DNA from 4 places in the Janthinobacterium pasteuri genome. Region 1 is predicted to be linked to each of the others. Evidence: predicted binding sites of a transcription regulator. Region 1 holds the regulator's gene; each other region holds the start of a gene.
The links. Region 1 encodes FNR, which switches genes on or off when oxygen is low (the NO sensors DNR and NnrR bind a similar motif). Its sites were predicted from a motif close to TTGATNNNNATCAA; they were not measured.
Positions count from the first base shown of each region.

Region 2: the regulator FNR is predicted to act here: its motif matches at 2,733-2,746, upstream of cydD (thiol reductant ABC exporter subunit CydD).
Region 3: the regulator FNR is predicted to act here: its motif matches at 2,780-2,793, upstream of ubiU (ubiquinone anaerobic biosynthesis protein UbiU).
Region 4: the regulator FNR is predicted to act here: its motif matches at 1,605-1,618, upstream of ACQ4WN_RS24545 (universal stress protein).

Region 1 covers NZ_JBNYXS010000010.1:106,588-113,701, forward strand. The annotation lists gene ACQ4WN_RS12610 (TOBE domain-containing protein) at 1-90, shown strand, start outside; gene ACQ4WN_RS12615 (hybrid sensor histidine kinase/response regulator) at 158-3,232, opposite strand; gene fnr (fumarate/nitrate reduction transcriptional regulator Fnr) at 3,472-4,230, shown strand; gene ACQ4WN_RS12625 (FixH family protein) at 4,234-4,758, opposite strand; gene ccoG (cytochrome c oxidase accessory protein CcoG) at 4,905-6,287, opposite strand; gene ccoP (cytochrome-c oxidase, cbb3-type subunit III) at 6,292-7,114, opposite strand, start outside.
Region 2 covers NZ_JBNYXS010000005.1:145,277-152,390, reverse strand. The annotation lists gene ACQ4WN_RS07795 (amino acid ABC transporter ATP-binding/permease protein) at 1-970, opposite strand, end outside; gene cydD (thiol reductant ABC exporter subunit CydD) at 967-2,667, opposite strand; gene ACQ4WN_RS07785 (GbsR/MarR family transcriptional regulator) at 2,807-3,364, shown strand; gene ACQ4WN_RS07780 (hypothetical protein) at 3,474-3,653, shown strand; tRNA gene ACQ4WN_RS07775 (tRNA-Arg) at 3,724-3,798, opposite strand; tRNA gene ACQ4WN_RS07770 (tRNA-Pro) at 3,893-3,969, opposite strand; gene glmM (phosphoglucosamine mutase) at 4,052-5,389, opposite strand; gene folP (dihydropteroate synthase) at 5,429-6,262, opposite strand; gene ftsH (ATP-dependent zinc metalloprotease FtsH) at 6,378-7,114, opposite strand, start outside.
Region 3 covers NZ_JBNYXS010000015.1:2,233-9,346, forward strand. The annotation lists gene ACQ4WN_RS15850 (heavy-metal-associated domain-containing protein) at 1-95, shown strand, start outside; gene ubiT (ubiquinone anaerobic biosynthesis accessory factor UbiT) at 109-636, opposite strand; gene ubiV (ubiquinone anaerobic biosynthesis protein UbiV) at 657-1,553, opposite strand; gene ubiU (ubiquinone anaerobic biosynthesis protein UbiU) at 1,679-2,716, opposite strand; gene ACQ4WN_RS15870 (hypothetical protein) at 2,878-3,294, shown strand; gene ACQ4WN_RS15875 (ribonucleoside triphosphate reductase) at 3,413-5,161, shown strand; gene nrdD (anaerobic ribonucleoside-triphosphate reductase) at 5,158-5,358, shown strand; gene ACQ4WN_RS15885 (anaerobic ribonucleoside-triphosphate reductase activating protein) at 5,348-6,055, shown strand; gene ACQ4WN_RS15890 (Pls/PosA family non-ribosomal peptide synthetase) at 6,204-7,114, shown strand, end outside.
Region 4 covers NZ_JBNYXS010000035.1:39,223-46,336, reverse strand. The annotation lists gene ACQ4WN_RS24555 (enoyl-CoA hydratase) at 1-157, opposite strand, end outside; gene ACQ4WN_RS24550 (MFS transporter) at 234-1,535, shown strand; gene ACQ4WN_RS24545 (universal stress protein) at 1,673-2,110, shown strand; gene mltA (murein transglycosylase A) at 2,147-3,427, opposite strand; gene ACQ4WN_RS24535 (hypothetical protein) at 3,438-3,584, shown strand; gene apaG (Co2+/Mg2+ efflux facilitator ApaG/CorD) at 3,613-3,987, opposite strand; gene rpe (ribulose-phosphate 3-epimerase) at 4,157-4,831, shown strand; gene ACQ4WN_RS24520 (phosphoglycolate phosphatase) at 4,831-5,547, shown strand; gene trpE (anthranilate synthase component I) at 5,778-7,114, shown strand, end outside.

The DNA of each region.
Region 1 (7,114 bases):
CAGAGCAGCACCGACCTGGGCATAGAGCTCGGCAGCAAGGTGACGGCGATGTTCAAGGCGTCCAGCGTGATCCTGGGCGTGCCGGCGTAAACGGCGACGCCGAGCAAAGTTCCGGGGTCAGACCCGCCGGGTCTGACCCCAGCTTGACGTTGCAGGCCTAATCCTTCAACCGCGACAACCAATCGGACGCCGCCGACAGCGCCAGTTCCAGTTCATGCGCCGTGTGCGCCAGCAGCGCCGGCACCTCGTCCAGGCGGCCCGCATCGATGGCTTCCTCGGTGGCAAACGCGGCGCGGATGAGGCGCTTCGTGCCCAGGGTACCCACGGAACCGCGCACGCCGTGCAAGATGCGCGCCACGTCGCTGTGGCGGCCCGTTTGCAACGCTGCTTCGGCGTCGCGCACGGGCGTCATGCCCTTGTTCAGCGCATCTTCCACCATGCGCCGCAGCACGCCGCGGCCTTTCGCATCGCGTCCCATCACGCGCATCAGCGGCGCCATGGAAAATACTTCCTCATCGGCAACGGGTGCCGGCTCGGTCGTCTGCACTTGCGGGCGCTTGGGCAGGTGGCGCAGGATGACTTGCATCATCTCTTCCACCACCACGGGCTTGGCGATGAAATCGCTGATGCCGGCCGTCATGCAGCGCTCGCGCTCGGACGCCAGCACGCCGGCCGTCATGGCGATCACGGGCAGGCTCAGACGCAGTTCCGTGCGGATGATGTGGGTGGCGCTGAAACCGTCCATGACGGGCATCTGCATGTCCATCAGCACGATGTCGTAGCGCAGCGCCTCCGTGCGCAGCCGTTCCACGGCCTGCAAGCCGTCGCCCACCACGTCCAGGGTGGCGCCCATGTGCTCGAGGATGCCGCGCGCCACGGCCTGGTTCAAATGATTATCTTCCACCAGCAGGAAATGCACGCCGGCCAGTTCCGTGCCCAGCGGCTGGTGCAGCATGCGCTGCTCGCCGCCATCGTTCTTGGCGATCAACGCCTGGTGCAGGGCATCGAACAGGCTCGATCCCGTGATCGGCTTCATCAGCACGACATCGGCCTCGGCGGCGCTGGAGATTTCCTCCAGGTGGTTGCGCGCGAAAGCATTGACCATCACCACGATGGGCTGGCGCTGGCCGGTGGCCGCCTGGCGGATGGCCTTGGCCGTGGCCAGGCCGTCCATGACGGGCATGTGCCAGTCGGCCAGCACCACGTCATACGGTTGCTGCTGCGCCAGGCGTTCGCGGTACAGTTCGATGGCGGCAAAGCCGGAGTCCACTTCGTCGGCCAGCCAGCCCCATGCCTCGATCAGCTTGACGATCAGTTCGCGCGTGGTGCGGTTATCGTCGGCCACCAGCAGGCGCAGCTGGCCCAGGGCGGGCGTGCGCCGCGTTTCGGCCGGCTGCGCCAGCATGTCGAACGGCACGCTGAACCAGAAGCGGCTGCCCTTGCCTTCGCTGCTGGCGACGGCGATGTCGCCGCCCATCATGTGGATCAGCTGCTTGCTGATGGCCAGGCCCAGGCCCGTGCCGCCGAAGCGCCGCGTGATGCTCTGGTCACCCTGTGAAAACGCGGCAAACAGCTGCTGTTGCTGCAACTCCGTCATGCCGATGCCCGTGTCGCGCACTTCGAAGCGCAGCCAGGCGCGGCCTTGTTGGCGTTCGGCCAGGCTGACGGCCACCACCACTTCGCCGCTCTCGGTGAACTTGATGGCATTGCCGGCCAGGTTGACGAGGATTTGCTGCAGGCGCTGGGCGTCGCCCACCAGGCGCCGCGGTACGTCGGGCTCGACGGCGATGGCCAGTTCCAGCTCCTTTTCGCCCGCATTCATGGTCATCGTCGTGGCCAGGGTATTCATCACTTCATCGAGGTCGAACTCGACGGGCGACAATTCCATGCGGCGCGCTTCGATCTTCGAATAATCGAGCACGTCGTTGAGGATGCCCAGCAGTGACTGGCCCGCCACGCGCACCATGGTCAGATACTTGCGCTGTTCCGTGTCGAGCCTGGTATTGCCCAGCAAGTACACCATGCCCAGCACGGCATTGAGCGGCGTGCGGATTTCATGGCTCATGTTGGCCACGAAGTCGCTCTTTGCGCGGTTGGCCGCCTCGGCCCGGTCGCGCTCCAGTTCCAGTTCCGCCGCGCGCGATTCGAGTTCCTGCTGAAGGCGGTCGCGTTCGCTCATCAGGCCGTTGAACGCTTCCGTCAGTTCGCCGATCTCGTCGCGCTGCTGCACTGGCACGGGGGTGAAGCGGCTGCCGCTGGTGCGCAGGGCCAGCAGGGTGTCGCGCAGGCGCACCAGCGGCGACAGCAGGCGCACGGTGACCCAGCCCAGCACGGCTGCGGCCAGCAGCGACGCGAGGATGCTCCATAGCACCAGCCGGTACAGCACGCCATCGAAGGGTTCGAAGGCGTCCTCGATGGGTAGCGAGGCGGCCAGCAGCCAGTTCACCGATTTCAGGCGCTTGAAGCTGTTGACGGCCGTGATGCCGCGGCTATTGGTGCTGACCATGCTGCCTTCGCCATCGTCCTTCAGCATCTCGGTGGTCGTCAGGTTGGCGTTCGGCTGGCGCGGCTGCAGCAAACGGCTGGTATCGGGGTGCAGCACGTAGCGCGGCACGGCGCCGCGCGTGAGGATGAAGAAATAGCCGCTCTTGCCGATCTTTTCCGAGCGCAGGCGCCCCAGCAGGTTGTCCTTGTACAGGCGCAGCACGCCGATCACCACGCCGGCCACCTGGCCATCGGCGGTGAGCACGGGCGCCACCATCTGTACGATGGGCATGCCGCTCACTTTGCCCAGCATCGGCTCGGTGATCATGGGCTGGCGTGTGCGCAGGACGGTCTGGAAATACTCGCGCTCGGCAACGTTGATGCCGGCGCGGCCTGTGACCAGCGGCATGTCGGCCACGATGGCGCCTTGCGCATCGAGCACCAGCACGTCGTCGAACAGCACCAGCATCGAGCGGCGCGCATAGTATTCGCGCAGCTTGGCGGGTTGGGCGATCAATTCCGGCGGCTGCTGCCTGGCCGTCAGGGTGACGATTTGCAGCAGCATGCCCAGCTTGTCGTCGAGCTCGGCTGCGGTGCGGGTGATCAGGGCAGATTGCTGGCTCAGCAGTACTCGGGTGAAGTCGGCGCGCATGTGCTGCACCTGGATCATGGTGACCAGCGCGATCATGGCGATCGAGGTCAGGCTGGTGGCCAGCGCGACTTTTGCTTTGATGCCGAGAGGCTTCATGATTTCCTTTTCAGTACCGGGCGGCACAGGCGGCAGATAATGCTGTCAGGAATTTTCCTATCAATACATCAACTTGGCAAGCGGTGCCGCGCAAATTGCGCTCGCCGCAAGGGCTTTTGACGATGTTGCCATATATTTAAAGTCAGAAAGTCGTTTATTCAGCGCAATTGCGGTGAAATTGGCACACGGCCACCGTGTATGCAGTAAACTCGGTATTGCATTTTCTAAAAGGTACCAACATGACCGAAGCGCTACTCACTCCCACCTTGCCCACAGTGAACGTGGAAGCGTTGCGTGCGCGATGCTCGACCTGCAGCATGCATCAATTGTGCCTGCCGATGGGCCTCGATGTGGGCGACATGGACAGACTGGACCAGATCATCGGCCGCCGCCGTAAGATCGTGCGCGGCGCCTCGCTGTTCCGCATCGGCGACTCGTTCCAGAACCTGTACGCGATCCGCCTGGGCCACTTCAAGACGTACCAGATCAATCCGGGCGGCGAAGAGCAGGTGACGGGTTTCCAGATGGCGGGCGAACTATTGGGCATGGACGCCATCAGCGCCGATCGCCACCACTGTAATGCGGTGGCGCTGGAAGATAGCGAAGTGTGTGAAATCCCGTTTTCCAGCCTGGAACAATTGCTGGGCAGTATGCCTACCCTGCTGCGCCATTTCCACCGCATGATGAGCCAGGAAATCACGCGCGAGCAAAGCGTCATGCTGTTGCTGGGCAATATGCAGGCGACGCAGCGCTTTGCCGCCTTTATCGTCAACCTGGCCTCGCGCTATGAGGCGCGCGGCTATTCGGGCAGCAATTTCCAGCTGCGCATGTCGCGCGAGGAAATCGGCAACTACCTGGGCCTGACCATCGAAAGCGTCAGCCGCCTGCTGTCCAAATTCAAGAAGGAAGGCTGGCTGCGCGTGTCGAATCGCGAGATCGAGATCCTGCAGCCGGCCAAGTTGAAGGCCATTACGGCCGGTACGGACGTCTGCAAGTAAGTCTTACAGTTCTTCATCGGCATGCAGCGCGATGCTGCGCTGCAGTGGCCAGGTCCAGATGCCGGACAGGCGCCATTCGCGTTTGTCGTTTTCCACCAGCACTTGCCAGCGGCTGCGCTCGAGCATCGGCAGCGCTACCGAGAAGTTGCCGGCCGCATCGGGCTGCACCAGCAGTTTGATATCCTTTTCCGGCAGGGTCGCATGCGCCAGGTGCAGCTGCAGCGGACCCTGGTAAGCCTTGCCGAAGCTGTGCACGGAACCACTGAGGCGTGCTGACGCCACGTCATAGGACAGGCTGGTATCCATCGCCAGGTCGCTGGCGATCGTGTCGCGCCGCAAGTCCTGATTGATCGCCTTGCCCTGCTTGTAATAATCACCCACCACCAGCGCATCGGGCTGCGTAAACGCGATATACGCCATGCAGCTGCCGACCACCACGGACAGGCCGGGACCGATCATCAGCAGCCAAGGCCAGCGATGCTTGTACCACGGGGCAACGGGTGCTTGCAGCTTGAGACTGTCGGACATTTTGTTCTCCTTGGGGTCAGACCCTTTGGGTCTGACCCCAGCTTTTGCTTCTGGGTTGAAAATAAAGTAAAGCTAACGCATGTTTGATGCTACCCCTACGGCGAAATACCGGGGTCGGACCCAGAGGGTCCGACCCCGAATCAATATCACCGCGGCACGATGAATACCGCGCTTTCACGCACATGCAGCGATGGGTCGTCCAGCGAGTGCAATTCGATCGCAATCTTGTTCGAGCCCTTCTCGCCCACGCCGTGCGGCACGCGCAGGCGGATCGGCCAGCCCAGCGTTTCCGTCGGCTGCAAGGTCACTTCTTCGCGCGTCAGCAAGGTCAGGCCCGGCAAGCCGGAAGCGCTGATTTTAAAATGCTGGGTTTGCTCCGAGGTGTTCATGATCTGCAAGCGGTAAACGTTTTCAATCATGCCGTCTTCCACTTCGCGTCCCATCGAACCGCGGTCGCGGATCACGTCCATTTTCAGGGGCGTGCGCAGGGCCAGCGAAGTACACACGGCGATGATGATCAGGGCCAGGATGGAGGTGTAGATCAGCACGCGCGGGCGCATGGCGCGCTGGCGGATCTGCTTCGAACTGAAGTTGTTTTCCATCGCATGGTCGGTACTGTAGCGTACCAGTCCCCGCGGCCGGTCGACCTTGTCCATCACGCTGTTGCAGGCGTCGACGCAGGCGGCGCAGCCGATGCATTCATACTGCAGGCCGTTGCGGATATCGATGCCGGTCGGACACACCTGCACGCACAGGGTGCAGTCGATGCAGTCGCCCAGCTTGTCGTTGTTGCCGGCCTTCTTGCTCATCGCGCCACGCGGTTCGCCGCGCTTCGCATCGTAGGTGATGATCAGGGTGTCCTGGTCGAACATGGCGCTCTGGAAGCGCGCGTAGGGGCACATGTATTTGCACACCTGCTCGCGCAGCCAGCCCGCGTTGCCGTAGGTTGCCAGGCTGTAGAACAAGACCCAGAACCATTCCCAGGGACCGAAATTGAGGGTGGTCACCTCGCGCGCCAGTTCCTTGATCGGCGTAAAGTAGCCGACAAAGGTAAAGCCCGTCCACAGGGCGATGGCGCCCCACGCCAGGTGCTTGGCCGTCTTCTTGAAGGCCTTGCGCGCGGAGGGTCCCTGCTTGTCGAGGGCCATGCGCGCGCTGCGCGTGCCCTCGATGTGGCGTTCGACCCACAGGAAGATTTCCGTGTACACCGTTTGCGGGCAAGAGAACCCGCACCACACCCGCCCGGCGATGGCCGTGACGAGGAACAACAAATACGCACAGATGATCAGCAGGGCCGCCAGATAGATGAAATCCTGGGGCCACAGCACGACGCCGAAAATGTAGAACTTGCGCGTGGTCAAATCGAACAGCAGGGCTTGCCTGCCATTCCAGGTCAACCACGGCAAGCCGTAGAACGCCAGCTGGGTAAGCCATACGCATACCCATCGCCAGGTAGCGTAGCGTCCTTTGGCCTCGCGAGGGTAGATCTGCTCGCGGGCCGCATACATCTTGATGACTTGAGGTTCCATTACGTCATTTCACGGGCGTCTGGGGATTCGACAGGCTCCAGACATACGCCGACAGCACGTGGACCTTGGACTCGCCGAGGAAATCGCTGAAGGCCGGCATGGTGTTGTTGCGTCCCTTGCGGATGGTTTCCATGATGGTATCGGCACTGCCGCCATACAGCCAGATCTTGTCCGTCAGGTTAGGCGAACCGAGCATCTGGTTACCCTTCGCATCGGCGCCGTGACAGGCCATGCAGGCGCCGAACTTGGCCTTGCCCAGCACCGACTTGACGGGATCCGAGGTCGAACCGGATAGGCTCAGCACGTAATGGGCCACGTTCTCGACATCCTTTTCGGAGCCCAGGGCGGCGCCCATCGGTGGCATCTGGCCATTGCGGCCGTGCATGATGGTGGTCTTGATGATGTCGGGTTCGCCGCCATACAGCCAGTCCTTGTCGGTCAGGTTGGGGAAGCCCTTGTTGCCGCGCGCATCCGAACCGTGGCATTGCGCGCAGTAGGTGAGGAACAAACGCTGGCCGATGGCTTGCGCCTGCGGATCGGCGGCCACCGTCTTCAAGTCCTGGCTCAGGTACTTGTTGAACAGGGGGCCGTAGTCGGCTTCCGCCTTCTTCAGCTCTTCCTCGTACTGGCCCGTCGATTTCCAGCCCAGGCTGCCGGCATAGTTGCCCAGGCCCGGGTATAGGAACAGATACGCCAGGGCGAAGACGATGGTGATGTAGAACAACCACATCCACCAGCGCGGCATCGGCGTGTTGAGTTCCTTCAAGTCCTCGTCCCAGACGTGGCCCGTGGTGCCGTCGGCAGGCGCGCCGTCGACCACTTTGATT
Region 2 (7,114 bases), on a different contig from region 1:
GGCGCGGCGCCAGGCGGCGCATGGCCAGCAGCATGCGCCCCGCTTCCAGGGCGCCGCGGCGCAATCCCGCAAATGGCTCCACGGCCGTCAGGGCGATCAGCAGGGCCAGCGCTGCCAGCGGCACGTTCAGCGTTTGCTGCTGCACCAGCACGGCCACGGCCAGCAGCACGCCGGACAACGTCACGCTGCCAGCCACGCCATACGCGGCACCGGCCGCCGTGTCCAGGCGCAGCAAGGCGAAATCGGCTTGCGCCAGCGACCGGTCGATCTGCGCCAGCGCGGCGCACTGGGCGTCGATGCGGCCCGCCATCACCAGGTCCGTCTGGCCCGCCACCAGGTCGATGGTGCCGGAGCGCAATTTTTCGATGGCGCGCGAACGCACGATGGCGGGACGGCGGGCACGGTGCGCCACGACCCAGCTGATGCCGCCGCCGGCGGCCAGCAGCCACGCGGCCAGGCCCAGGCCCAGCTGCCACTGCATCACGCCCAGTGCCACGCCGGCCAGCAAGGCCGCGCACAGCGCCGTAAAGGCAGGCACCAGCAGGCGCAGGTACAGCGCTTCGAGCGCATCGATATCGGCCGTCAGGCGGAACAGCAGTTTGGCGGGCTGGCGCAGCAAGCGGCTGGCCGCTTCCGGGCGCGACCAGCCGCGAAACAGTTGCACGCGGATGCCGGCCAGCGCGGCGAACGTGGCGTCATGCGTGACGAGGCGCTCCGCATAGCGCGAACCCGTGCGGCCGATGGCCAGCAGGCGGATGCCGGCCGACGGGCCGAATACGTCGAACAGGATGGCCGTCGAAGCATGCAGGCCGGCAATCGAGGTGGCGGTAATAAACCAGCCGGACAGGCCCAGCAAGGCCATGCCGGCCACCGCCGTCAGGGCCGCCAGCATGGCGCCAGCGATCAGTTTGCCCGGCTGGGCCAGCAGCAATTGCCGCAGGACGGGGTTCGCCACAAGTGCATTTTTCATGCGCGCGCCTCTTCCTTCTGCTTCTGCACTTGCACCTGCGCATCGACCTGCACCGTACGCTGCAGTCGGCCAGCCAGCACGGGGTCATGCGTGGCGACAATCATCGTCTTGCCTTTCGCCAGTTCCAGCAAGGCATCGGTCACGCGTGCCGCCGTTGCGCTGTCGAGGTGGGCCGTCGGTTCATCGACCAGCAGCAGGTCGGCATGCGGGTGCAGTGCCACGCGGGCCAGGGCCAGGCGCACGGCTTCGCCGCCGGACAAGCCCTGGCCGCCATCGCTGAGCATGACAGCTGGCTGCGCCTGCGCCACGGCGGCCAGCTCGGCCAGGTGCAGCGCCTGCGTCACGTGCGCGGCGTTCGCGCCCACGCGGCCCAGAGTCACATTCTGGCTGACGGAAGCGGCAAACACGTGGGGGCGCTGGCCCATCCAGGCCATGCGCTGGCGCAAGGTATTGACCGTGCTGTCGGTCAGGCGCACGCCGCCGATGCGGATATCGCCGCCGCTGGCGGGCAGCAAGCCGGCCACCAAGGATAGCAAGGTGGTCTTGCCGGCACCGCTGGCACCCAGCAGAGCCACGTGCTCGCCGGCCCGCACGCGCAAGTCGAAGCGGTCAAATACGGGCGCTTCGCCAGGATGGGCAAAGCGCAGTTGATGGAGCTCGACGGCTGGCGGCGGCGCCACCGCCATGGCGGCGGCGGAGACGACGGCAGGCAGTAGCTCCGCGCCAGGCAGGGGCACGCCATCGGCAGCCAGGTCGTGCAAGCCAGCCAGGCCCGCTTCGCCGGCCGCCTTGTCGTGCCAGACGGCGGCCAGTTCGCGCAGTGGCTCGAAGAATGCGGGCGCCAGCAGCAGGATGAACAAGCCCTGCCCCAGGCTCAATTCCCGGCCCCAGGTACCAAAATTGATACTGCCAAGCAAGGAGAAACCAATAAACGCCGCCACCATGGCCACGCCCAGCGCGGAAAACAATTCCAGCACGGCGGACGACAGGAAGGCGATGCGCAGCACCACCATCGTGCGCCGGCGCACGGATTGCGACGATTCATCCAGCCGTTCGGCCGTGGCGTCGACGGCATCGAGCGCGCGCAGGGTGGCCAGGCCACGCAGGCGGTCCAATAGAAATGCGTTCATGCTGCCCATTTCCACCATCTGCGCGCGGCTGGCCGCTTGCGCGCCCATGCCCACCAGGGCCATGAAGAGGGGAATCAGGGGCGCGGCAATGAGCAGGATCAAGGCGGCGATCCACGACAGGGGCGCCACCACGGCGAGGATCACGAGCGGCACGAGCATCACCTTCCAGCGTGCGGGCTTGTAGCGCACCAGATACGGCACGATGGCTTCCGCCTGCTCGGCGATGACGCTGGCCGCCTGGCCCGACTGTGCGCGCTGGCGGTCCAGCGGCGAACGGCGCGCCAGCGCCAGCGCCACCTGTGCGCGCAAGGTGGACAGGTGCTCGCGCGCCGCCCCATACATGCGCCGCGCGCCCCACGCTTCACAGCCGGCGCGCAGCACGCCCAGCAGCAGCACGCCAGCGGCCGGCAGCAGGGACGCGCGCCAGACTGCACCGTCGAGCATGGCTTGCACGGCCCAGGCCAGCAAAGCCGCTTGCGGCAGCCACAGCAAGGCGGCTCCACCTTGCGCCAGGCTGGCGGCACGGGGAAGAATAAAGCGGGGCAAGGACAAGGGCGTGGTCGGCATCTTCTATACTTCTTGAGTTTTCAGAATTTTCTGTAAATTCGATTTTTTGTATAATACTGCGAAACATGACATATATCAATTGACCCTGCGGGTGTGGCGTGAAAAAATTCAGATAATTATGAAAACTCAACATATCCAAATGACGCCGCTGATCCTGACCTTTGTCAGCCATTTCGGCGAGATGGGCAGCCGCTGGGGCTTTAACCGTACGGTGGGACAAGTGTACGCCTTGTTGTTTGTCGCCGAGCACCCATTGCACGCAGACGAAATCGCGGAACACCTGAGTTTTTCACGCTCGAACGTGAGCATTGGCCTGAAAGAATTGCAGGGATGGGGCTTGATCCGCCAGTCGCGCATCCCGGGCGACCGGCGCGAGTATTTTTCCTCGCTGGGCGATGTGTGGCAAATCTTTCGTGTGGTGGCCGCCGAACGCCGCCGCCGTGAAGTGGCACCCACCCTGACAGTGCTGCGCGAATCGCTGCTGGCGCCGGCCACGGAACCCGTGGACCAGTATGCGCAAGAGCGCATGCGCGAAATGTATGAACTGGTCGACCTGGCCAACACCTGGTTCGACGACTTGCAGCGCCTGTCGCCCGAATCGATGGCGCAACTGATGAAAATGGGCGCCAAGGTGCAAAAGCTGCTCAATGCCAAGGACCGCCTTTTTGGCAAGAGTCCCGAGGACAGCGAAAAATAAGCGCAGCGTTTACAGCGCACATACACGCCGCGCCTGACTCTTTACACCGTCTTTATGCCCCTCTCGCTATGCTGGCTGGCACCACAGCCACCCTTGCGAAGGAGCCTCTATGCATGAAACCCCATTCCAGCCACGCGCACGCAGCCTGCTGCGCCAGCATTTTCCTGTACGCGAACGGCTGCGCCTGGCGCGCATGGCAAGCAAGAAAGTGCTATCGCTGTGTTCTGCGCTGCTGTGCGCGGTGCCGCTGCTGTATTTGCTGAGCGTGGTGCTGTTTGCGCAGCCTTAGGGCCGCTTGCGGATAGACAGGAAGAGAGAAGTATGCGGCCGCATGGCGCAAGCCGTGGCCAGTATGAAACTGGTCCGCCCAGAGGGAATCGAACCCCCATTCACGGTTTAGAAGACCGTTGTCCTATCCGTTGAACGATGGGCGGAAAGGTGCAGTATTTTAATCCATGCGCACCGGCAATGAAATGCCTGCGCGGAATAGAAAACGGGCTGTCATTTCTGACAGCCCGCTTATGACTTTGGTCGGAGTACAAGGATTCGAACCTTGGACCCCCTGGTCCCAAACCAGGTGCGCTACCGGGCTGCGCCACACTCCGAAGACAAGATAATAACGCCCCCACCCAATTTCGTCAATTGCCCCAGGCGAATTAGATGGAAATAACTATCGGTTCTTGCCTCTTACGCCGTAACTGTATCGGCGATGCGGCGCGCCATCGATTCAGCCATCTCCTTGTCTTTCGCCTCGACCATCACGCGGATCAGCGGTTCCGTGCCCGAAGCGCGGATCAGCACGCGGCCCGTGTCGCCCAGTTCAGCCTCGACCCGTTCTTTCTCGGCCACCATGGCGGCATTTTTTTGCCAGTCAAAACCGGGCGCCACGCGCAGGTTGATCAGGGTTTGCGGGAACAGCACCAGTTCGGCCAGGCATTGCTGCAAGCTCTGGCCGCTGCGCTTGAGCGCGGACAATACCTGCAGCGCGGAGACGATGCCGTCGCCCGTCGTATGGCGGTCCAGGCACAGCAAATGGCCGGAACCCTCGCCGCCCAGTAACCAGCCCTTTTCCTTCATGACTTCCAGCACGTAGCGGTCACCCACCTTGGCGCGCGCAAAGCCGATGCCCTGCTGCTTGAACAGCACTTCCAGCGCCATGTTGGTCATCAGGGTGCCCACGGCGCCAGCCACGGGGCCCGTCGCCAGGCGGTCCTTGACCATGACATACAACAACTCGTCGCCGTTATACAAACGCCCCGTGGCATCGCACATGATCAGGCGATCGGCATCGCCGTCGAGGGCGATGCCGAGGTCCGCGCCGTGTTCGATGACGGCAGCAGCCATGGCTTTTGTTGCCGTCGCGCCAAAGCCCGCATTGATGTTGAAGCCATCGGGCTTGTTGCCGATGGCGATGACTTCCGCGCCCAGCTCATGAAACACGTGCGGGGCGATATGGTAGGCGGCGCCGTGCGCACAATCGACGACGATCTTCAGGCCGCGCAAGTCCAGCTCGTTCGGGAAGGTGCTCTTGCAAAACTCGATGTAACGGCCCTGGGCATCGTCCAGGCGCTTGGCGCGGCCCAACTTGTCCGACGGCACGCAAGCCATGGGCTCGTCGAGCGCCGCTTCGATTTCCAGTTCCACGCTATCGGGCAGCTTGGTGCCCTGGCCGGAAAAGAACTTGATGCCATTGTCATGGTAAGGATTGTGCGAGGCGGAAATGACCACCCCGGCCGACAGGCGCAGCGCCCGCGTCAGGTAGGCAATCGCCGGCGTCGGCATGGGGCCGGCCAGCATCACATCCACGCCGGCCGCCGACAGGCCCGCTTCCAGCGCCGCTTCCAGCATGTAGCCGGAAATGCGCGTGTCCTTGCCGATCAGTACGGTCGGATGTGCCTTGCCGCCTTGCGACTTGGCCAGCACCTTGCCGGCCGCATAACCGAGACGCATGACGAAATCGGGAGTAATCGGAGCGGCGCCCACCAGGCCACGGATACCATCGGTACCAAAATATTTACGTGTCATATATTTCTCTTTTTGTTGTTTATAATGAATCTTACAGGCTCAGTGCGCCATGCGCCAGACCTTCAGCGCATCGACCGTCTCTGCCACATCATGCACACGGACAATTTCTGCGCCTTGCGCTACCGCAGCAAGTGCGCCGGCGATGCTGCCGGCCAGGCGCTGCTCGACGGGACGTCCCGTCACGGCGCCGATCATCGATTTGCGCGACAGGCCGGCCAGCACGGGCAGGCCCAGTTCGCTACGCAATTGAGAAGTGGCGCGCAGCAAGGCATAGTTCTGCTCCACCGTCTTGCCAAAGCCAAAGCCGGGATCGACGCACAGGCGCTCGCGGGCGATACCGGCCGCCGTGAGGGTATCGATACGCCGGCGCAGGAAGTCGATGACTTCGCGCACCACATCCTCATATTGGGGCTGGTCCTGCATGGTTTGCGGCACGCTTTGCATGTGCATGATGCACAGCGCGCAATCGCTGTCCCGCACGGCATCGATGGCGCCTGGCGCGCGGAAACCGTTGATGTCGTTGATCATGTCGGCACCCGCCAGGATGGCTTCGCGCATCACTTCGGGTTTATACGTGTCGACGGACAGGGGCTTGCCGCAGTCGCGCAAGGCATACAGCACCGGCATGACGCGCTGCAACTCGTCCTGCAGCGGCAGCGGCGGCGCGCCGGGGCGACTCGATTCGCCGCCGATGTCGATGATGTCGACGCCATCAAGCATCATCTGCTCGGCGCGCGAGAGGGCAAATTCCAGGTGTTGATACTGGCCCGCATCGGAAAACGAGTCGGGCGTGATGTTCAGGATACCCATCACCAGCGCCTGCGTGCCCGACAGGTTGAAGCCGAAGCGGCCGAATTGCAAATAGTGTCGCATGTGAATCTTTGTAGTCGTCAGGAAAAAACTGGCGCGCCAACGAAAAAGGGCAAGGATCGCTCCTTACCCTCGTTCTTGCCATACCCTTGCGTGCCGCCCGTCAGGGCGGCCGCTATCAGGCTGGCGCCGTCACGTTTGGCGAGATGCCGCCCGTGCCGCTGTCACCGCCCGCATTGCGGCGTGGCGGGATGACCTTCGGCGGACGCGGCTCCAGGCCTGCCATGATGTCATTGATTTGCTCTGCATCAATGGTTTCCCATTCCAGCAAAGCCTTGGTCATCATTTCGACCTTGTCTCGGTTGCTTTCCAGTAAGGTGCGCGCCAGAGCATATTGCTTGTCAAGAATGTTGCGAATTTCAGCATCGACCTTTTGCTGGGTCGCTTCCGAGATCGTCTTGCTGGCGCCACCGAAGAAGCCTTCGTTTTCGCTGTCTTCGTAGACCATCACGCCCATGCTGTCGGACATGCCGAAGCGAGTCACCATGGAACGGGCCAGCTTGGTGGCGCGCGAGAAGTCGTTCGACGCACCGGTGGACATTTGTCCCACGAAAATCTCTTCGGCGATACGGCCACCGAACAGGATGGAAATTTCTTCCAGCATCTTGTCCTTGTAGGCGGACAAGTTGTCGTGTTCCGGCAACTGCCAGGTCAGGCCCAGGGCCCAGCCGCGCGGCATGATCGTTACTTTATGCACGGGATCGGCTTTCGGCAGCAGCTTGGCGACGACTGCGTGACCGGACTCATGGTAAGCCGTATTGCGACGCTCTTCCTCGCGGATGATCATCGATTTACGCTCAGGACCCATGTAGATCTTGTCTTTCGCATCTTCGAAGTCGGCCATTTCCACCAGGC
Region 3 (7,114 bases), on a different contig from region 1:
TGGCGGCCGTCAACGACGCCGGCTTCATGGGCGAGTCCTCCGATGAGGAACAACTGCCGTCCTGCAGCGGCGCCTGCGGCCACTGCCGCTACTGAACGCCTGCTCCGCTCAGCCTTCCCGCGCGCACCGGTCGCGCAGATGCGCCAGCACGCGGCGCGGTCCAAGCGCCTGTAAATCGAACGGCGGCAGCTCGATGGCGTCGAGCGTATTCTTGAACAGCAGGCCCAGCTCCGTATCGCCTTCCAGGCTCAGGCGGCGGCTGAAGAACAGGGTGTCAGGATCTTCCTGGCGCCGCGCCAGCAGCATCAGGTCATGCACGCTGGCGGCGATGCACAGGTCCGGCACGTCCACATAACGCTCGGCCACGAACACCGTGCCCTGCCACTCGAAATCGAAGGCGATGCCCGCATCGAGCAAGCGCAGGCGCAGGCTACGCCCTTCCAGGCTGCGCCGCACATCGTCGGGCAATTGCGGCGCCAGCAGGCGGTTCAGGCCTTGCACGAATAGCCAGGAGGCGGGATACGGCGGCAGCTTGGACAGCAATTCGGCCAGCGGCTCGGGCAGCCGGTACGACATGGCGGGCTTGCTCATCGCGGGCTTGGCCGGGATGGGCAATCTTTCCAGTTGATCTTGCATGGTGCTTCCTTTCGATGCGTTCAATGAGCGGCGTGCTGTTCCATGCCGGGCTGGCCGTGCCAGTAGCCGTCGCAGGCGCCGGCCGGCTGGCAGGCCGCCAGCTGGGCCTGAGCGCCCACGCCGCTGACCTGGCCGCGGCGGGCGCGGTCGAAGATGGCGATGACTTGATCCGTATGCATGGCCTGCGGGCTGATGCGCGCCACCGTCACGCCCATGTCGCGCATGGCGTCGAGTTCGCGCACCAGGTTGTAGACCAGCGCCGACTGCGTCTGCGTGCCATTCAGAACGAGGAACGACACTTCGTCACGCGTGCGCAGCAGCAGGCCGTCCGGCTCTTCCAGGCAGCTATAGCCGCAATCGTCCTTCGGCAGGTTACGGTTACGCGCCGTGAAACAGCGCGCGGAAAACGCCAGCGGCATGCGGCCATAGGCGAACACTTCCGTCTCCAGCCCTGCCGGTTTCTGGCACTGCATTTCGGCCAGCGCCGCCTGCCCCATTTCCAGCGGCATCACCCAGCGCCGCGCGCCGAGGCGTGCCAGCAATTGCAGGCTGGGGCCATTGAACAGGTTCAGGTGGGGGCCGGCGACAAAGGACGCGCCCTTTTCCATGCAGTGCACGGCGCCCATGTCGTTGGCCTCGACGCCGTAGCGGCCATTGCCGGTGATGCGGCGCAGGGTCGCCAGTTCGGCCCCCGCCTCGATCAGCGCCTGCGTCGACAGCACCACTTCCTTGCCGGCAGCGGCCAGCATGTCGGCGATATCGAGCCAGTCGGCCAGGCGCAGCTCATGCCGGCGCGAGCAGACGGTTTCGCCCAGATACACGATCTCGACGGCGCTGCCGGCGATCTGCTGGTAAAACTCGAAGACCGTGGCGCGCGGCCAGTAGTACAGCAAAGGACCCAAAGAAAGTTTTAGCATACCTTTTCCAGTATTTTTAAGTGACAAAACCGTAGCGAGCGGCTTGCGGCGAGGCCGAGAAGCGCAGCTGTGCTGGAGCACAGCGAGCATCGCAGGCCGCGCCCCGGGCCGCGCAGTAGGTTTTGCTATTTCCAGGAGCGGTGGTAGGCACCTAAAGTGTGCTGCTGGCCCTCGGCCAGCTTGTCCATGGCCGCCATCCAGCCCGGCTTGACGGCGTAGCGCGGATTGCCTTCGCGGCAGGCGTCGATCGCTTCGCGCCACACGCGCGTGACTTGGGCCACGTAGGCGGGACTGCGCTGGCGTCCTTCGATTTTCACGGCACGCACGCCCATGGCGATCAGTTGCGGCAGCAGCGCCAGGGTGTTCAGGCTGGCCGGCTCCTCGATCGCGTAATACTCTTCGTCATTGACTTCGAAACGCCCCTTGCACAGGGTGGGATAGCTGGCATTCTCACCGGGCGCATAGCGGTCGATCAGCACGCCGTTCAGGCGCGATTCCAGACCATTCGGCGTTTCCAGCCAGCGCACGGATTTCGCCGGTGAGCACACGCCGTGCGTATTCGGTGCCTCGCCCGTCGCATACGACGACAGCGCGCAGCGCCCTTCGACCATCACGCACAGGCTGCCAAAGCCGAACACTTCGATCTCCACCTCCGTCTTGCTGATCAATTGCTCCACCTGCGCCATCGACAGCACGCGCGGCAGCACGGCGCGGGCGATGCCGAAGTGCTCGTGATAGAAGTTAATGGCTTCATAATTCGTGGCCGAGCCCTGCACAGACAAATGTAGGCGCAGCTGCGGCTGGTGCTGGGCCGCGTAAGCCATCAGGCCCGGATCGGCGACGATCATGGCATCGATGCCCGCGGCGGCGGCGCGGTCGATGGCGCTGCGCCACACGGCCCAGTTGTGCGGCTGCGGATAAGTATTCAGCGCCAGCAGCACCTTGCGTCCGTACTGGTGGGCATAGCGCACGCCCTCGGCGATGGCCTTCTCGTCAAAATTGAGGCCGGCGAAATTGCGCGCATTGGTGGCGTCGCGAAAGCCCAGGTAAACGGTATCGGCACCATTGTCGACGGCCGCTTTCAAGGCAGGCAGGCTGCCGGCGGGGCAGACCAGTTCCAGCGGTCCGGCCACGCGGGTGGCGGTAGTTGATTCAAGCATCATGATGTTCACAGTCCTGTATCGGCTCAAGGTGCAAACTATAGCCCCGCCGATACGGCCCAGTCGTTGACGCAGGTGAAGGAATGCATGCATGGCTGGCGCACCTTCAACTTGCTTGACCTGGCTGTAAAATGCCCATCTTTCCTCCTGTTTCAGTGCCCGCCATGACCCGCAAACCGCTGCTGATTTTCCTGTTGACCCTGTTCCTCACCGCGCTGCAAGTGCAGTGGGCCGGCCCGACCGATGGCTATGATGCAGGGACCCTCTCCGTGCTGTCGCCGGAAGTACTGGGCGCCTATCCGGGCGTGCTACTGCTGTTCCTGCTGGCCGTGTTCGCGCGCCGTCAAATGCCGCTGCTGCGTCAGGCCGCCATCTGCACGGGCCTGCTGGCCATCTACTGGCTGCTGGCGAACTACGCCACCTTCGATGCGCGCGTGGCCAGCTGGAGCACCTATACGCCGCTGGAAATCTGGGCCCACGTGCTGCCCGCCTCCGTCGCCAGCATCGCCGCCTGTGGCGCCGCATTCTTTTGCGCGAGCTGGCTGATCCTGCGCGAAACGCGCTGGAACAAAACCGGCTGAGGTGGTTTTTTCACCTGGATCAAGGATACGCGAATCGCTGGCACGCCGCCTTTGACTACACTACATTTAGTAGATAACCTTCATAAAAACACCGCATGTTGTGTTTATTGGAGGTTTCATGACGACGAATGCAGTTTCCCCCACACGCGGCCAGGTCGATGTCGCCGCGTCCATCAATGAATACCTGGAACGGCGCGACTGGCGCGTGAACGCCAACGCCAACCAGGGGTATTCCCTGGGTGGCCTGATCCTCAATGTCTCGGGCAAGGTCATCGCCAATTACTGGCTGGACCAGGTGTATCCGCCGGAAGTGGGCGCGGCGCACCGCGAAGCGGCGCTGCACATCCACGACCTCGACATGCTGGCAGGCTATTGCGCCGGCTGGTCGCTGCGCACCCTGCTGCATGAAGGCTTGAATGGTGTGCCGGGCAAGATCGAATCGGGCCCGCCGAAACACATGTCGAGCGCCATCGGCCAGATCGTCAATTTCCTCGGCACCCTGCAAAACGAGTGGGCCGGCGCGCAGGCGTTCAGCTCCTTCGACACCTACATGGCACCCTACATCCGCAAGGACAGCCTGCGCTACGAAGACGTGCGCCAGACCATGCAGGAGCTGATTTTCAACCTCAACGTGCCATCGCGCTGGGGCACGCAGACGCCGTTTACCAACCTCACCTTCGACTGGGTCTGCCCGGACGACCTGCGCGAGCAGATCCCCGTCATCGCCGGCCAGGAGATGGACTTCAGCTATGGCGAGCTGCAGGCGGAGATGGATATGATCAACCGCGCCTACATCGAGATCATGATGGCGGGCGACGCCAAGGGCCGCGTCTTCACCTTCCCCATCCCCACCTATAACATCACCGAAGATTTCGACTGGCATAGCGAAAATGCCGAATGCCTGTTCGAGATGACAGCCCGCTACGGCCTGCCCTACTTCCAGAATTTCATCAATTCGGAACTCAAGCCGAACATGATCCGCTCCATGTGCTGCCGATTGCAACTGGACTTGCGTGAACTGCTGAAACGGGGCAATGGCCTGTTCGGTTCCGCCGAGCAGACGGGTTCCCTGGGCGTGGTGACCATCAACTGCGCGCGCCTGGGCCACCTGTGGCGCGGCGACGAGACAGCGCTGCTGGCCGACCTGGACCGCCTGCTGGAACTGGGCAAAATCAGCCTGGAAATCAAGCGCCGCACCATCGAGCAACTGATGCAACAAGGCTTGTTCCCCTACACGAAGCGCTACCTGGGCACCCTGCGCAATCACTTTTCCACCCTGGGGGTGAACGGCATCAATGAAATGATCCGCAATTTCAGCGGCGACACTTATGACATCACGGCGCCGGAAGGCCATGCGCTGGCGATCCGCCTGCTCGACCACGTGCGCGCCCGCATGGTGGCATTCCAGGAAGAGACGGGCCATATGTACAACCTGGAAGCGACACCGGCCGAGGGCACCACCTACCGCTTCGCCCGCGAAGACCGCAAGCGCTATCCGGCCATCCTGCAGGCGGGCACGCCGGACAACCCGTATTACACAAACTCGTCGCAGCTGCCCGTGGGTCACACGGACGACCCGTTTGAGGCTTTGGCCCTGCAGGACGCGCTGCAGCGAAAATACACAGGCGGCACAGTGCTGCACCTGTACATGACGGAAGCACTGTCGGACGCCAACGCCTGCCGCGAACTGGTGAAACGCGCGCTGAGCCGCTTCTCGCTGCCCTACATCACGGTCACGCCCACGTTTTCCATTTGCCCGCGACACGGCTACCTGGCCGGCAAACACGAATTCTGTCCCACCTGCGACGCGGAACTGATCGCGCGCAAGCAAGCCCACCCTGTTCCATCACTTGAGGAAACGCCATGAATGCACGTCCCGACTTCACCCCCGCCATCACCCTGCTCGACACCGAACGCCAGCGCTGCGAAATCTGGACGCGCGTGATGGGCTACCACCGCCCCGTCGCCTCGTTCAACATCGGCAAGCAGGGCGAATTCCACGAACGCCAGTATTTTACGCAAGCGAGCGCCCGGGTTGGCCAGCCCTCCTGCCATGGCAGCTGAACTGAAAGTGGGCGGCCTGACGCCCTTTTCCGCCACCGACTATCCGGGCAAGCTGGCGGCCGTGGTCTTCGTGCAGGGCTGCCCCTGGCGTTGCGGCTATTGCCACAATCCCCATCTGCAGCCGCGCACGCCCGATGGCGCCATGCCCTGGCAGGACGTCTTGACCTGGCTGCGCCGTCGCATGGGCCTGGTCGACGCCGTCGTCTTCAGCGGCGGCGAAGCGTGCATGGACCCGGCCCTGGAACGCGCCATGCTGGATGTCAAGGCGCTGGGTTTCGGCATCGGCCTGCACACGGCCTGCATCTATCCGCAGCGCCTGCAGGAGGTGCTGCCTCTGGTCGATTGGGTGGGCTTCGATATCAAGGCGCCGTTTGCGGACTATCGTCTTGTGACCCGCGTGGCCGGCAGCGGCGATCCCGCGCGCGCCTGCCTGGACGCCATCCTCGCCAGCGGCGTGGCTTACGAATGCCGCACCACCGCCCACCCGGACCTGCTGCCCGATGCACAGCTGCTTGCCCTGGCCACCACCCTGGCCGCAAAGGGCGTCGACAACTACGTGCTGCAGCAGTTCCGGGCCGAAGGGTGCCTTGACGCGGCGCTGGCTGGCCGCCCCCTGCACGGCTATCCGGCGGCGCGCACTGTGGCGCAAATCGGCGCCATGTTTCCCCGTTTTACGTTCCGTCATCATGGCAGTTGAGCCGACAAGCACATAATTTCGCAAAGGCCCGCAAAATTACCCTTTCTGCAACGCTGAAATGACTTGCGTGCTGTAATGTATCAACTGTGCTGCGCACCGCGCGCAGCCCGCCAGATTCCTCACACAGCATTACAGATAAGCGTCATCCATGAACGATTTCACCGCAGTCAGCCCAGGCACCCCTTCCACCCACGCCGACATCCTGTACGGCCCGCCGCGACCGGATCTGCTGCGCGAGGAAGTGCTGGCCGACCTGCTGGAGGCGACAGCCCGCCGCTGCCCCGGACAGATCGCCCTGATCGACGGCGAACGCCGCATCAGCTACGCCGAACTGGATGCCCAGGCGGGCCTGGCGGCGTCGCGCCTGGTGGCGGCCGGCGTCAAGCCCGGCGACATCGTGGGCCTGTGGCTGCCGCGCGGCGCCCCTCTGCTGCTGATGCAGGCGGCCATCGCCAAGGCGGGCGCCGCCTGGCTGCCCGTCGATGAAGACACGCCCGTGGAACGCCTGCAAGTATGCCTCGATGACGCCAATGGCGCTGGCGTCGTCAGCTGCACGCAGTTCGCGCCGCGCCTGTTTGATGCTGGCATCAAGCGCCCCGTGTGGACGGCGGAAAGCCTGCTGGCCCCCGCCGCGCCGGGCGAACACTTGCCCACGCGCGGCGCCGTCCTGCCCGGACACCCGGCCTATGTGATCTACACCTCCGGCTCCACAGGCAAACCCAAGGGCATATTGATCAATCAGCGCAGCATCTGCCACTTCCTGCGCAGCGAAAACGCCGTGCTGGAAGTGACGCAATCCGACACCGTCTACCAGGGTTTTTCCGTCGCCTTCGATATGTCGTTCGAGGAAATCTGGATCGCCTACCTGGTGGGCGCCACCCTGTGGCTGGGACCCAAGGATATCTCGGGCGACCCGGAAGCCTTGCCGCGCGCGCTGGCAGCCAATCACGTCACGGTACTGCACGCGGTGCCGACTTTGCTGGCCCTGTTCGCCGAAGAGGTGCCCAGCCTGCGCCTGATCAACCTGGGCGGCGAGATGTGCCCGGAATCGCTGGTCGA
Region 4 (7,114 bases), on a different contig from region 1:
CGATACAGCCGATACTCTCGTCCGCGTCGAATTTGAGCAGGGCGTCGCCCAGCTCATTCATCATATTGTCATTCAATGCGTTGAGCGCCTTCGGGCGGTTCAGGCGGATGACCGCCACTTTGTCCTGGATGTCGATGATCAAGTCTTCGTATTGCATAGTGTCTCCTCTCGATGAACGGTGTGACGATTGTAGCGGCTAACGGCAGCGGTGCGGCAGGTGCGCTGCTATTATTGTGAGCCCGATCACCTTTATCGAGCTGCGTATTTTCTCTTCCTTCTTCCAGTATTGCGCCCGCCACCTGCGCGGTGACGGCAGCGCCGCCAGCGTCAATTTTCGCCGCCTGTGGTTCAGCAACGGCCTCAATTGCTTCGGCGCCCAGATCACCTCGCTGGCCCTGCCACTGTGCGCGGTACTGTTGCTGCATGCCACGCCGGAACAGATGGGCGTACTGGTCGCCTTGCAGGCGCTGCCGTTTGCGCTCTTCGGCTTGCCCGTCGGCGTGCTGCTGGACCGCCGCAGCAAGCACCCGATCATGCTGTTCAGCGAAAGCATGTCGGGCCTGGCGCTGGCCAGTGTAGCCGTCGCCTACTGGTGCGGCGTGCTGTCGATGCCGTGGTTATATATAGTGGGGTTCATCATCGGCACGGGCTTCGTCGTCGGTGGCGGCGCCGAACAAGTGTTTCTGACTTTCCTGGTGGGCCGCGACGGCTTGATCGATGCGCAATCAAAATTTGCTGCCACCGAATCGGCTTCGCGCCTGATCGGCCCCGGCCTGGCCGGCGTGCTGGTGCAAGTCCTGTCGGCGCCCGTCGCTATCCTGTGCACGGCTTGCGGCTACTTGATTTCCGTCTTCAATCTGCGCGCCATGAGCGTACGCGATCCGCGTCCTGCGCCGTCCGACAAGCACGCCCTGCGCGACATCGCCGACGGCTTGCTGTTTGTCTGGCGTGAACCACTGCTGCGCGCGCTGGCCTGGGGCGCCGGCATCTGGCACTTCCTGTTTTACGCCAGCATGGCCTTGACGGTGCTGTTCGCCACGCGCGACCTGGGCATGAGTCCCGGCGTGCTGGGCATGACGCAGATGCTCGGTGGCGCCGGCGTACTGCTCAGCGCCTTCATCGTCAAGCCGCTGACGCGCCGCTATGGCGCCGGCCGCACCATCCTGATCGGACTGGCGTCCACCTCCGTGTGCTTTGCCCTGACACCCACCATCCCCGCCGCCTTGTTCGGCAGCACAGCCGCCAGCGCCGTGGCATATGCCGTGCTGATGTTCTTTTTTGATTGCGGCGTGATGCTGTTCTTTATTCCCTACCTGGGCTTGCGCCAGAAGGTCACTCCCGACCCCATGCTGGGCCGCATGACCTCGACCATGCGTTTCCTGACGGTGGCGACGGCGCCGCTGGGCGCGCTGGCCGCCGGCTGGGTAGCGGAACACTTTGGCGTGCGCAATGGCCTGGCCTGCATCGCGGCAGGCAGCATCCTGCTGACCGTCGCCATGGTATGGGGCACGCCGCTGCGTAGCGTGCGCACCTGAAGCGATGAACGGGCATACACTGCTGAAAGATTGCCTTGGCGACATTATTCATGCCAAAGCCTGTGAGGTTTGATTTACATCAAGGTTTTCATTGATGTAAATCCATAAGCTGTCTTACATCACTCTAGGAGCACGTCATGTTTAACACCATCTTATTTCCCACCGATGGCTCGCCGCTGTCCGACAAAGCAGCCGAGACGGCCCTCGCCTTCGCTCAATTGAACAAGGCCAAGCTGGTTACCATCAGTGTGGTGCAACCGTTCCCGTTCTCGCCGATGGCCGATGGCGGCATCGTGCTCGACGCCGGCTTGTACGAGCAACAAATGCAGGAAGCATCACAACGCGCCGTCGACAAGATCGGTGAAGCGGCGCGCGCTGTCGGCGTGCCCTTCGAAGGCGTGGTCGTCGTCTCGCCCAGCCCGCACGAGGAAATCGTCAATGCGGCGCAAACCTACCATTGCGACATCATCCTGATGGCCTCGCATGGCCGCAAAGGCTTGAACAAGCTGTTCGTGGGCAGCGAAACGCAAAAAGTGCTGGCACATACCCATCTGCCAGTGATGGTCTTGCGCTAAGCCAAACCACGGACTGCCCGGCGCCGCTCGCGCTCCCTAGCGCGCCGGTGCCTGTTTCGGCAGCAATACCCACACGGCGCCGCTCTGTTTCATGCGGCCCGCATTCTCGGCCGCTTCCGCACCGAAACCAAAGAAGTAATCGACCCGGATGGGACCGCGAATGGCGCCGCCCGTATCCTGCGCCATCACCAGGCGCTGCAGGGGAATCTCGCTATTGGCTTGCGTGGTGGACAGGAACACGGGCGCACCCAGCGGCAGGAAGCGCGAATCGATGGCCACCGAGCGCTGCGGCGTCAACGGCACGCCCAATGCGCCCTTCGGTCCCACTTTGGGATCGGGCAGGCGCTCTTCCTTGAAGAAGACATAGCTCGGATTGGCGTTGAATAATTCATCCTTGCGCGTGGGGTGGCCGGCGATCCACGCCTTGATGCCCTGCGCGGACGCCTGGCTCAGCGTCAGCTCGCCCTTGTCGACCAGGTAGCGGCCGATCGATTTGTACGGGTGACCATTCTGGTCCGCGTACGCCACGCGCACGGTTTCCTGCGTATCGGTCAGCTGCACGCGCCCGGAACCCTGCACTTGCAGGAAGAACGCTTCGACTTCGTCATCGACCCACAGCAATTCCTTGCCCGTGATGGCCGTGGCGCGCTCAATGTCGGCGCGGGTCGCGTACGGGATCACCTTCTTGCCCACCAGCTTGCCCCGCAAGCGCATGTTTTTCAATTCCGGATACACGCCGGACAAGTCCACCGAAACGAGATCGTCAGGCACCTTGTACAACGGTGTCTGGTAGGGACCGCCGCGCTTGCGCGCGCCATGCAGCAGCGGCTCGTAGTAGCCGGTCACCAAGCCGGTACTGGCGCCATCGGCGGTGACGACTTGATTGGGCACAAAGAAGGTCTCGAAGAACAGGCGGATGGCCTTGTCGCTATCGGCATTCACCTGGCGCGCGATGGTGCACGACTCTTTCCAGTCCGGCCGCTTGACCAGCACGCCGCACGAAGCCATGAAGGCGGGCCAGGCGGCGCGCATGTCGTCGCGGGCCCAGCCTGGCAAGGCGGCAAATTTGGCGGGCACAAAGGTGGGGGCCGCCGCTGCATCGATAGCGTCCTTGGCATCCTTGGCATCGGCCGGCTTGGCAGGCACTGGCCTGACGACGGTCGGAGCAATGGCGGGCGCCCTGCCGCTGGAGGCAGCGGACGGCGTGGGCGGCGTGGTGCAGGCGGACAAAGCAAGCGCGACGGCGCCGATTGAAACGGGTAGACTACCGCGTGTCAACAGACGGCGGGTAAATACTAGGCTGCGGGTAAATAACATAGGAGTGCGTATGTGGATCTTGATGATAGAGGCGCTGGTGGCGTTCTTCTTGCTGGCATTTATAGTCTGGTGGACCATGTATTCGGGTAAAAAACCCGCGCCACCGGCGCGCAAGCAGCTCAGCGAAGAACAGGACCGCACCGAAAAACTGAAATAAGGGGCGCGAGCCCCTCCCCCGTCTCTCGTTAATGCAGGGTGCGCGGCACCGACAGCACGAACTCGGGAATCGGCGCTTCGAATTGATGGCCATCCTCGGCCACGCAAAAGTATTCACCGTGCATCGATCCTTCCGGTGTGCCCAGCATGGTGCCGCTCGTGTATTCGAACTGTTCGCCCGGCTGCAGCAACGGCTGGTGGCCGACGGCGCCCAGGCCGCGCACCTCTTCCACCTTGTTGTTCGCATCCGTGATGACCCAGTGGCGCGAAATCAGTTGCGCGCCAGCCGTGCCCGTATTGACGACGCGGATCGTGTAGCTGAACACGTGCCGCCCCTGGTCCGGTGCCGATTGCTCGGGCAGATATTGCGTCTTGACCGTTACCGTAAATTCATAAGTCGCCATCGTCATTCCTATTCAGACATTGCCAGTCGTATATTGTGTGTCGCGCGCGCCGCATTGGCCATCGCGCGATGCGTATTCTGTGTTTCACCGTACTTCAATGAGGCATGGTAACGGCACCAAGCGTAAAATAGCGCATCTTCGCATTTTCTACTCTGAGCCCTTAGCCACCATGACAACATTCCGTATCGCTCCCAGCATCCTGTCCGCCGACTTTGCCCGTCTGGGCGAAGAAGTGCGCAACGTCGTGACTGCCGGCGCCGACATCATCCACTTCGACGTGATGGATAACCATTATGTGCCGAACCTGACCATCGGCCCGCTGGTGTGCGAAGCGATCCGCCCGCACGTGCAAGTCCCCATCGATGTGCACCTGATGGTCAAGCCTGTCGATCGCATTATCCCGGATTTCGCCAAGGCTGGCGCGAACATCATCACCTTCCATCCGGAAGCGTCGGATCACCTTGACCGTTCCTTGCAGCTGATCCGCGACAACGGCTGCAAAGCGGGCCTGGTTTTCAACCCCGGCACGCCGCTGCACTACCTGGAACACGTGATGGACAAGATCGACATCATCCTGATCATGTCGGTCAACCCGGGCTTCGGCGGCCAGTCCTTCATTCCGCAAGCACTGAAAAAAATCGCCGAAGCGCGCCGCATGATCGACGAATCGGGCCGTGACATCATGCTGGAAGTCGATGGCGGCATCAAGATCGACAACATCGCCGCCGCCGCCGCTGCCGGCGCCGACACCTTCGTCGCCGGCTCGGCCATCTTCGGCAAGCCTGACTACAAGGCCGTCATCGACGCCATGCGTGCCGAATTGGCAAAAGTGACGGGCGCCTGATGCAAGCGGGCACGGTGAAAGACCACGTACTGGCCGGCGTGCGCGCCGCCATCATCGACCTCGATGGCACGATGCTCGACACCGTGCCCGATTTTCATGTCGCCATCAATGGCATGCGCGCGGAACTGGATCTGGCGCCCATCAGCGCCGACGCCATCAAACTGATGGTGGGCAAGGGCTCGGAAAACCTGATCCGCACCGTGCTGGCGCTCGACTTCGATGCGGCCGGCGTGGAACAGCGTTTCGAGCAGGCGATGGAGGCTTACCAGCGCCACTACCTGGCCATCAATGGCCAGTTCAGCACCCTTTACCCGGATGTGGAAGCAGGGCTGGCGGCAATGAAGGCGGCAGGCCTGCGCCTGGCCTGCGTCACCAACAAACCGATCGCCTTCGCCCTGCCCCTGCTGAAGCAGAAAAACCTGGCGCAGTATTTCGAGATCGTCTACGGGGGCGATTCGCTGCCGAAGAAAAAACCACACCCCATGCCGCTGCTGCAAGTGTGTGCGGACTTCGACCTGGCGCCTGCCAAAGTAGTGGCCATCGGCGACTCTTCGAATGACGCGCAAGCGGCGCGGGCTGCGGCTTGCCCCGTCCTGACCGTACCGTATGGTTACAACCACGGACACTCTATACACGACACCGATTCCGATGGTATAGTAAATACGCTGCTCGAAGCGGCGCATTTTATAAGCATGCACAACAGACCAGCATACTGACCCACACCACATCGTGAACACGTTTCTCATCAAAAAACACAATGTCACCCAAACCGGCTCGATTGAGGCCTGGCTTTGGCGACGCTGGCAATCCTGGCAGGCCTAAGGGCCGAGCCGTGTAAGATTGCTGTCGGCTGCGCGCGCGCCGGCAGGTTTTTTGATAACCCACCGCAGGGTTTGTGTTTTATAAGCACGACGCACACGCGTACCCTGGCGGCATGGAGAGACACATGACCGAACTCGAATTCAAATCGCTGGCCCAGCAAGGCTACAACCGCATTCCCCTGATCGCGGAAGCCTTCGCTGACCTGGAAACCCCGCTCACGCTGTACCTGAAACTGGCGCAAACCCAGCAAGGCGGCAAGAACACCTTCTTGCTCGAATCCGTCGTCGGCGGCGAACGCTTCGGCCGCTATTCCTTCATCGGCTTGCCCGCCACCACCGTCTTGCGCAGCCATGGCAACCGCACCGAGATCGTCAAGAACGGTGCCGTGATCGAAGAGCACGAAGGCAATCCGCTCGACTTCATCGAACAGTACCAGTCTCGCTTCAAGGTGGCCCTGCGCCCCGGCATGCCGCGTTTCTGTGGCGGCCTGGCCGGCTACTTCGGCTACGACACCGTGCGCCACATCGAGAAAAAACTGGCGGGGGGCGCGCCGAAAGACGACTTGAACCTGCCCGACATACAGTTGATGGTGACGGAGGAACTGGCCGTCATCGACAATCTGTCCGGCAAGCTGTACCTGATCGTGTATGCCGATACCACGCAGCCCGAGTCGTTCTCGAAAGCGCGCCAGCGCCTGAAGGACTTGCGCATGATGCTGCGCCGCGGGGTCGATGCACCCGTCACCAGCGCCTCCGTGCGCACGGAAACCATCCGCGACTTTTCCAAGGAAGACTATCTGAAAGCGGTCGCCAAGGCGCATGAATACGTGATGGCCGGCGACTTGATGCAGGTACAAATCGGCCAGCGCATCCGCAAGCCGTATGTCGATTCGCCGCTGACCCTGTACCGCGCCCTGCGTTCGCTGAACCCGTCGCCGTACATGTACTTCTATAACTTTGGCGACATGCAGATCATCGGCGCCTCGCCCGAGATTTTGGTGCGCAACGAGACGACGACAGATGGCGGCAAGAAAGTCACCTTGCGTCCCATCGCAGGCACCCGTCCGCGCGGCGCCACGCCAGAGCGCGACGCCGAGCTGTCGGCCGAACTGCTGGCCGATCCGAAAGAGATCGCCGAGCACGTGATGCTGATCGACCTGGCCCGCAACGACATCGGCCGCATCGCCGAAACAGGCAGCGTGCAAGTCACCGACCGCATGGTCATCGAAAAATACTCGCACGTGCAGCACATTGTCTCGAACGTGGAAGGCACTTTGAAAGACGGCTTGTCGAATCTGGACGTGCTGCGCGCCACCTTCCCGGCCGGCACCCTGACGGGCGCGCCGAAAGTGCGCGCCATGGAAGTGATCGACGAGCTGGAAATCACCAAGCGAGGCATCTATGGCGGCGCCTGCGGCTACCTGTCGTTTGGCGGCGAAATGGACGTGGCGATTGCCATCCG